Regions from separate parts of the Pseudoxanthomonas japonensis genome, predicted to be linked through region 1. Evidence: riboswitches for the same ligand, from Rfam matches in the RefSeq annotation. Region 1 holds a riboswitch; the other holds the start of a gene.
The links. Region 1 has a riboswitch for cobalamin ahead of ACGHX3_RS00500 (ribonucleoside-diphosphate reductase subunit alpha). Riboswitches for the same ligand answer to the same signal wherever they lie in the genome.
Positions count from the first base shown of each region.

Region 1 (4,362 bases):
GCTACGGCCTGGTGGAGCCGGTGCGCAGCTACAACCCGGTGAAGATCGCCTTCCACGGCTGGGTGAAGCTGGCCCGCGACCTGCGCCGGACGCGCAGCCTGCGGCAGGTGGTGCTGACCCTGTTCGGGCCGCCGGGTTACGCGCCGGGCGCCATCGCCGAGCGCCGCCCGGATCGCTGAGAGTGGCCGGGGCAGGCGCGGGGGGCGACAATACGCGCCCCTCGCGGCCCCACGCCGCCCGCCTGCCGAGCCCCATGACCGCCTTCGTTACGCCCGACCGCATCCGCAGCCTGTTCGCCCAGGCCATGTCCAACATGTACCGCACCGAGGTGCCGCTGTACGGCGACCTGATCGAGCTGGTCGGCGAGGTCAATGCGGCGACGCTGCAGAAGGATCCCGCGCTGGCCGCTCGCCTGGCGCGCAATGCGGAAACGGAACGACTGGACCTGGAGCGCCACGGCGCCATCCGCGTCGGCACGCCGGCCGAACTGGCGATGCTGGGCCGCGTGTTCGCGCTGATGGGCATGCACCCGGTCGGCTACTACGACCTGACCGTGGCCGGCGTGCCGGTGCACGCGACCGCGTTCCGTCCGCTGACCGAGGCGGCACTGGCCGCCAATCCGTTCCGCATCTTCACCTCGCTGCTGCGGCTGGAGCTGATTGCGGACGAGGCACTGCGTGCGGAAGCGGAGACGATCCTGGCCAGGCGCGACATCTTCACCGCCGGTGCGCGTGCGCTGGTGGCGCAGGCCGAGCGCGATGGCGGATTGAATGAAGCCGATGCGCAGCGCTTCGTCGCCGAGGTGCTGGAGACCTTCCGCTGGCATGGCGACGCGACCGTGTCGTTGGCCACCTACGAAGCGCTGCACGGCCTGCACCGGCTGGTCGCCGACGTGGTCAGCTTCCGCGGCCCGCACATCAACCACCTCACCCCGCGCACGCTGGACATCGACGCCGCGCAGGCCGCGATGCTCGAGCGCGGCATCCAGGCCAAGGCGCTGATCGAAGGTCCGCCGCGCCGCGCGGTACCGATCCTGCTGCGCCAGACCAGCTTCAAGGCGCTGGAAGAGGAAGTCGCCTTCCCCGACGCCACCGGCACGCTGGTACCCGGCCGCCACAGCGCGCGCTTCGGCGAGATCGAACAGCGCGGCCTGGCACTGACGCCGGCCGGCCGCGAACTCTACGACCGCCTGCTGGCGCAGGTGCGGCAGGCCGGCGGCGCGGGCAACACGTCGGCGGACTACCCGCAGCGGCTGGCTGCAGCGTTCGCGGCCTTCCCGGACGACGAAGCGACGCTGCGCCGCGAAGGCATGGGCTACTTCCGCTATCGCCTGACCGACAGCGGCGCCGCCTTGCCGGCCACCGAGCGCGCGGCGATGACGCCGGACGCGCTGGTCGAGGCCGGCCATGCCGTCGTCGATCCCATCGTCTACGAGGACTTCCTGCCGGTCAGCGCCGCGGGCATCTTCCAGTCCAACCTGGGAGGCGGCGAACAGCGCGCGTACGACGCGCACGCGAACCAGGAGGCGTTCGAGGCGGCGCTGGGCAAGGCGATCGACGACCCGTTCGCGCTGTACGCGCAGGCGCAGGACGCCTCGATCACGGCACTGCGGGCTTGATGGCGGTTCCCCTCTCCCTGCGCCGCGCGGAGAGGGTGCCGAAGGCGGGTGAGGGGCGAACGGAGCCGGGGCAGCGAACGCGTCGGATCGAAACAACATGGTGGGTATCGAACGACCTGACGTGCGCCCCACCATCGTGCGCGCCCCTCATCCGCCCCGTATCACGTACGGGGCAGGCTCTTCGGGCACCTTCTCCCCGCCTAGCGGGGAGAAGGACTCGATGAGAAATCCGTGAAACCCGCGTCCTGCCGACGCCCGCTGTTCCACACTACATTTGGTGTTGACGCTTCCATACACCCCCACTATCTTGTGGCCGTCGGTTCTGGGGGTGGCTAGCCTCCGGATGAAAAGGGAAGCCGGTGACGCCTCGCGCCACTCCGGCACTGCCCCGCAGCGGTAATTGGGAACGACCCCGCCACACAGCACTGAGGCCCAGCCTCGGGAAGCGGCGGACTAGGAGGAAGGCCTGCCTTCCGTGCCCATGAGTCCGAAGACCTGCCGACAGCCGCGCGTTGCACACCGCGCGGTGCCGGCCGCGGATTCTCCGGGGGGAGATGGCTGGCGAAGCAGGGCGCCCGCAGTCCGTCTGCGTGGTCTCGGTCCCTGCGACGCCGCTTCCCCACTGTGACTCTCCATCCGGCCTGACGCGACCCCGCGAGGGACGGGCCGCCGCGTGCACCACGCATGGAGGATTCTCGTGACCCAGATCGACACCGCTGTCGCCGACGCCGGCACCACCCCGTCCCAGAAGGACGCGTTCGCCCTGACCCCGCCGCCCACCGCCACCGCGATGAGCGTGACCAAGCGCAACGGCGGCCGCGAACCGGTGGACCTCAACAAGATCGTGCGCGCGGTGCAGCGCAACTGCGAAGGCCTGCACGCCATCGACCCGATGCGCGTGGCCACCCGCACCATCTCGGGCCTGTACGACGGCGCCAGCACGCGCGAACTGGACGAACTGTCGATCCGCACCGCCGCGCTGCTGACCGGCGAAGAGCCCGAGTACAGCCGCCTGGCCGCGCGCCTGCTGGCCGCCTACATCGCCAAGGAAGTCACCGGCCAGGAGATCCACGCGTTCTCGCAGTCGGTGACGCGCGGCCACGAGGTCGGCCTGATCAACGACCGCTTGCTGAACTTCGTGCAGACCAACGCGCGCAAGCTCAACGACGCGCTGGACGCCTCGCTCGACCTGCACTTCGACTATTTCGGCCTGCGCACGCTGTACGACCGTTACCTGCTGCGCCACCCGCACACGCGCAAGGTCATCGAGACGCCGCAGCAATTCTTCCTGCGCATCGCCTGCGCACTGAGCGAGGACGTACCGGAAGCGCTGGCGCTGTACCGCCGCATGGGCAACCTGGACTACCTGCCCAGCTCGCCGACGCTGTTCAACAGCGGCACCACGCACGAGCAGCTGTCGTCGTGCTTCCTGCTGGACTCGCCGCAGGACACGCTGGAATCCATCTATGCCAAGTACGGCGACATCGCGCAGCTGAGCAAGTTCAGCGGTGGTATCGGCGTCAGCTACACCCGCGTGCGTTCGCGCGGCTCGCTGATCAAGTCGACCAACGGCCACAGCAACGGCATCGTGCCGTGGCTGAAGACGCTGGATTCCTCGGTCGCCGCGGTCAACCAGGGCGGCAAGCGCAAGGGCGCGGCCTGCGTGTACCTGGAGACGTGGCACGCCGACATCGAGGACTTCCTGGAGCTGCGCGACAACACCGGCGACGAAGCGCGCCGCACGCACAACCTCAACCTGGCCAACTGGGTGCCGGATCTCTTCATGAAGCGCGTCGAGGCAGACCAGGAATGGTCGCTGTTCGATCCACGCGTGGTGCCGGAGCTGACCGACCTGTATGGCGCGGCGTTCGAACTCGCCTATACGCAGGCGGAACTGCAGGGCAAGGCGATGAAGACCATCTCGGCCCGCAAGCTGTACGGCCGGATGATGCGCACGCTGGCCGAGACCGGCAACGGCTGGATGACGTTCAAGGACAAGTGCAACGCAGCCAGCAACCAGACCCTGCGCGCCGGCAACGTCATCCACCTGTCCAACCTGTGCACCGAGATCCTCGAGGTCACTTCGGCCGAAGAGACGGCGGTCTGCAACCTCGGTTCGATCAACCTGGCCAAGCATTTCGACAGCGATCCGGACACCGGCCGCATCTGGTTCGATTTCGACAAGCTCGCCGAGACCGTGCGCCTGGCCGTGCGCCAGCTGGACCGCGTGATCGACCTGAACTTCTATCCGATCGAAACCGCGCGCCGCGGCAACCTGCGCTGGCGCCCGGTCGGCCTGGGCTGCATGGGCCTGCAGGACGTGTTCTTCAAGCTGCGCCTGCCGTTCGACAGCGCCGAAGCACGCACGCTGTCGGCGAAGATCGCCGAGACCATCTACTTCCACGCGCTGGAAACCTCGGTGGAACTGGCGCAGGAACGCGGCCGCCATCCGTCCTTCGCCGACACCCGCGCCGCCAACGGTGAGCTGCAGTTCGATGCCTGGAACGTCGTGCCCGAGAACACGGAGCGCTGGGACGCGCTGCGCGAGCGCATCAAGGAGCACGGCCTGCGCAACTCGCTGCTGATCGCGATCGCGCCGACCGCGACCATCGCCTCGATCGCCGGCTGCTACGAATGCGTGGAGCCGCAGGTGTCGAACCTGTTCAAACGCGAGACGCTGTCGGGCGACTTCCTGCAGGTCAACCGCTACCTGGTGGACGAGCTCAAGAAGCTGGGTCTTTGGA
Region 1 covers NZ_CP171632.1:120,463-124,824, reverse strand. The annotation lists gene ACGHX3_RS00510 (sterol desaturase family protein) at 1-179, shown strand, start outside; gene ACGHX3_RS00505 (VOC family protein) at 254-1,618, shown strand; cobalamin riboswitch at 1,919-2,136, shown strand; gene ACGHX3_RS00500 (ribonucleoside-diphosphate reductase subunit alpha) at 2,409-4,362, shown strand, end outside.

Region 2 (4,362 bases), 550 kb from region 1:
GCCCGACAACGACAAGGCCGGCAACGGAACAGTCCATTGCCGGCCCCGGATTCGACGTGCGACTCAGTCGCGCGCGCTGTAACGCAGGCTCAGGCCGTACTCGCGACCGGGCTGGTTGTACCAGGCGATCGTTTCGTACTCGCGGTCGAACACGTTGCTGGCGCGCGCCTGCAGCGACCATTCGTCGGTGATCGCGTACTCCAGGCGAAGGTCCAGCGTGCCGTAGCCGGCCAGGCGAACGCTGTTGGCGGCGTTGTCGTAGCGGTGGCTGGCGCCGTAGCCGGTCACGCCGAAGCGGAAGTCGCCGAATGCGCGGTCCACATCGATACGCGCGGTGTTGCGTGCGCGGCGTGCCAGCAGGTTGTCGTAGTTCGCGCCGGCGGTGTGGTTGCGCGGATCGGTGTGGCTGACCTGAGCGGCGATGTCGAAGCCGGCCAGCGTCACCGCGCCGGTCAGTTCGAGGCCGCGGATGCGCGCTTCGTCGGTGTTCGCCGGCAACCAGTTGCTGTCCAGCGCGATCAGGTCCTCGATGCGCGTCTCGTAGACGTTGACGCCCCAGTTCCATGCATCGCCGTACTGAGACAGCCCGACATCGAGGGTCTTGGAGCGTTCGGGTTCCAGCAGCGCATTGCCGGAGAACGGGTAGTACAGGTCGTTGAAGGTCGGCGCCTTGAAGCCGGTACCGGCGTTGACGGTCAGCTTGAAGCCGCCGCCGAAGCCGAGGCCCCAGCCCAGGTTGCCGGTGACGTGGTTGCCGAACTGGTCGTTGTCGTCGTTGCGCACGCTGGCCTGCACCTGCTGCGCGCCGAAGCGGCCTTGGTACTCGATGAAAACGCCGGTGTTGTCGCGGCTGTCCACGGGCACGCCGACGGTGTCGTTGACGAAGTCGACGCTGCTGGTGACTTCGTCGCGCTGCCAGTCGGCACCGGCGCTCAGCAGGTGCTGTTCGCCGAACGCGAAGTCGCCCTGCAGCGAGGCCGTGTCGCGACGCGTGTCGAACGTGCTGACATCCTCACGCGGGGTGCCCGCGCCGTCATTGAAATAGTTGTGCGACTTGTCCGACGCGCGGCCGATCTGCGCGGTGAGCATGGTGGCGGTGGACGGCTTCCAGGTCAGCTTGCTGCCCAGCACCTGCTGCACGTTGTCGGCTTCGTTGCCGCCGTAGATGCTGCCGTCGAATTCGTTGAAGGCGTCGGCATTCAGTGCGTGGCCTTCCAGCGTCAACGCATCGGTCAGCCTGTAGCCGGCGCGGACATTCAGGGAGACGTTGCGGTAGCCGTCGTCATCGGGCTCGTCGGTGAAGCAGCCCTGGAACAGCGTGCCCGACCCGCGGCAGGCGTTGATGCCGTCGGTTTCCTGGTATGCCGCATTTGCGCCGATCCAGCCGCGTTCGCCGCCGTAGGCGAAGCCGCCGCTGGCTTCGCGCAGGTTGTGGCTGCCGCCGCCGATGCGCAGTTCGCGCGACAGGCCTTGGGTGCCCCGGCGGGTGAAAATCTGGATGACGCCACCGATCGCTTCCGAGCCGTACAGGCTGGAGCGCGGGCCGCGCACGATCTCGATGCGTTCGATCTGGTCGACCGGCAGGTCCTGGAACGAGGCCAGGCCGGCGGTCGCCGAACCGATGCGGATGCCGTCGACCAGCACGAGCACGTGGTCGGATTCGGTACCGCGGATGTTGAGGCTGCTCAGCTTGCCCAGGCCGCCCTGGTTGGTGAAGCCGATGCCGGCGCGGCCCTTCAGCAGGTCGACCAGCGAGCGCGACTGGCTGCGCTCGATCTCCTCGCGCGTGATGAGCTGGGTCGGCGCCAGGCTGTCCTGCAACGCGACGTCGGTGCGCGTGCCGGTGACGACCACTTCGTCCAGGTCGGTGGCGTTCTGCGCGTGCGCGGCGAACGGCAGCGCCAGGGCGACCGCGGTGGTCAGAAGGGAAAGGGAATGACGGCTGTACATCGGACTCAACTCCATCGCGCGCCCCGCGCGCATTGTTCGGTGTGGAGTTGCGACGACGGAGAGGAACGTTGCGGACAGCGCAGCAGACGAACGGCGGCGCGGCACGCCGCGACGCCCTCCGCATCGCAACCAGTGGACTCCCAGGCCGGTCTCCGGGCTTGCGAAGGCGTGCGCAATGCACGCTGCCGGGGCGCCTTCCCATGCATGGATCGCACAGTGGCCGATGCCGCGGTTGTCGTCGCCTACCGTTGCGGGGGCAGCGCCGGAATGCCGCCTGCGCGGGTCACCGGCTTCCCGTTTCAACCCATGGCAGGACTGCCGAGGGTCACCTGAAAGCGCGCGCAGTATACGGGAAGCACCCGACGGTCATGTGGAACGGAGCTTGCTCCGCTGCTTTTCTGCAACGGACGGCGTGCGGCGTCGAGCAAGCTCGACGCTACCGCGGTGTCAGTCCTCGCCGCCGGGCGAGTCGAACAGATTGAGCGACGGGCCCGTGTCTTCCTCGCGCTCGGTGTGCGTGGTGGTCACCGGGCCGGCGGCGGGGCGGCCGCGCGGCGGCGGCAGCAGGGCCGCGGCGGCATCGTAGGCCACCAGCAGTTCCGCGCGGCGGTCTTCGGGCAGCTGCTGCCAGTGGCAGTCCAGCAGGGCGCCTTCCAGCGCGTAGAGCAGGTTGAGGCTGGGGCGGAAGCCCGCGCGCTTCACCCGGATGAAGGCTTCCACTGCACCCACGCCCTCCAGGTCCTCCTGCGTGCGCAGGCCGACCTGGCGCAGCCAGGCGGCGGACTTGGGGCCGATGTTGCGCAGCTTGGTGCCTGTCATGTCAGCGAATCCACGAAGATGGCGGCGATGCGTTCCATGCCCGCCTGGTCGTCGGCATCGAAGCGCGCCAGGCGTGGGCTGTCCAGGTCGAGCACGCCAACCAGTTCATCCCCTTTCACCAGCGGTACCACCAGTTCCGAGCGCGAAGCCGAATCACAGGCGATGTGGCCCGGGAAGGCCTCAACATCGTCCACGCGCTGGGTCTGACGGGTGCGTGCGGCGGCTCCGCAGACCCCCTTGTCCAACGGGATCCGCACGCAGGCTGGTAGTCCCTGAAACGGACCGACCACCAATTCCCGGCCATCGAAGAAGTAGAAGCCCGCCCAGTTGAAGTCCGGCAAGGCGTGGTAGAGCAGCGCCGCAAGGTTGGCGGCGTTGGCGATCCGGTCCGACTCGCCGGCCAGCAGGGCCCGCGCCTGTTCGGCCAACTGTGCGTACTGTTCCGGCTTGCTGCCGGTGAGCGTCTGGGAAGTGAATGACATGCGGTCGATTCTACTCCGCGGGTCCGGGAAGGGCCGGATATGATCCCGCTATGAAAGTGCATTACCCGAAAGCGCCGCCTGCAGGACACGGCCGCGCCACGCAAATCCCCGGAACGTGACGGAGCACGCAATGGACAGGCTCTTCGTCACGGGCACCGACACTGGCGCCGGCAAAACGGTCGCCAGCGCCGCGCTGCTGCATGCGTTCCGTGCACGTGGGTTGCGTGCGGTCGGCATGAAGCCGGTCGCCAGCGGTTGCGTGGCGACCGCCGAGGGCTGGCGCAACGACGACGCGCTCGCGCTGCGGGCGGCCAGCGACCCGGTGCCGCCCTACGACGACCTCAATCCGTACGCGCTGCCTGCGCCGCTGGCGCCGGAGATCGCGGCGCGCGATGCGGGCGTGGATGTGCAACTCGGGGTGCTGGTGTCAGCGTTCGAGCGCCTGCATCCGCTGGCCGATCTGGTGCTGGTGGAAGGCGTCGGCGGCTGGGCCGCGCCGCTGACGGCGACGCTGGACCAGCGGCACCTGGTGCAGGAACTGCGCCTGCCTGTCGTACTGGTGGTGGGCATGCGGCTGGGCTGCATCAACCATGCGCGGTTGAGCGCGCGGGCGATCCAGGATGACGGTGCGCGGCTGGTCGGCTGGATCGCGAACGAAGTCGATCCGGAGATGGAGCGCAGGGACGAAAACTTCGCGCTGCTGTCCGCGCGCATGCCGGTGCCGTGCTGGGGGCGCTTGCCGTATGCGCCGGCTGTCGAGGCGCGCGCGCTGGCCGCACACCTGTCGGTGCCTTAGTGACGGGGTGTGCGTGTTGCGCTGATGGCACGGCCAGTGCGACCAAAGCCCGGGCGTCGATCTGATGGGCGCGTTGCGACGCGTTCATCGCCCCCGGTGCTGATGGCTTCAGTGGGCGCATAAAAAACCCGGCAGCGTGGGGGCTGCCGGGTCGGCTGCGCGGAGGGAGGGGGAGCCGCGCAATAAGCAGTGGAACGGGCGGGTCTTACTTGCCCTTGGCGGCCTTGGTCGCCTTGGCCACGGAGGCCTGGACGTTGTCGGTCGCGGTTTCGAACTGGGTCTTCACCAGCTGGCCGAAGGCCTCACCGGTCTTCA
Region 2 covers NZ_CP171632.1:3,747,273-3,751,634, reverse strand. The annotation lists gene btuB (TonB-dependent vitamin B12 receptor) at 64-1,950, opposite strand; cobalamin riboswitch at 2,076-2,298, opposite strand; gene ACGHX3_RS17610 (TfoX/Sxy family protein) at 2,398-2,769, opposite strand; gene ACGHX3_RS17605 (GAF domain-containing protein) at 2,766-3,251, opposite strand; gene bioD (dethiobiotin synthase) at 3,382-4,047, shown strand; gene ACGHX3_RS17595 (phasin family protein) at 4,253-4,362, opposite strand, start outside.
Region 2: it holds a riboswitch for cobalamin, as region 1 does, so the genes downstream of both, btuB (TonB-dependent vitamin B12 receptor) here and ACGHX3_RS00500 (ribonucleoside-diphosphate reductase subunit alpha) in region 1, are expected to answer to the same signal.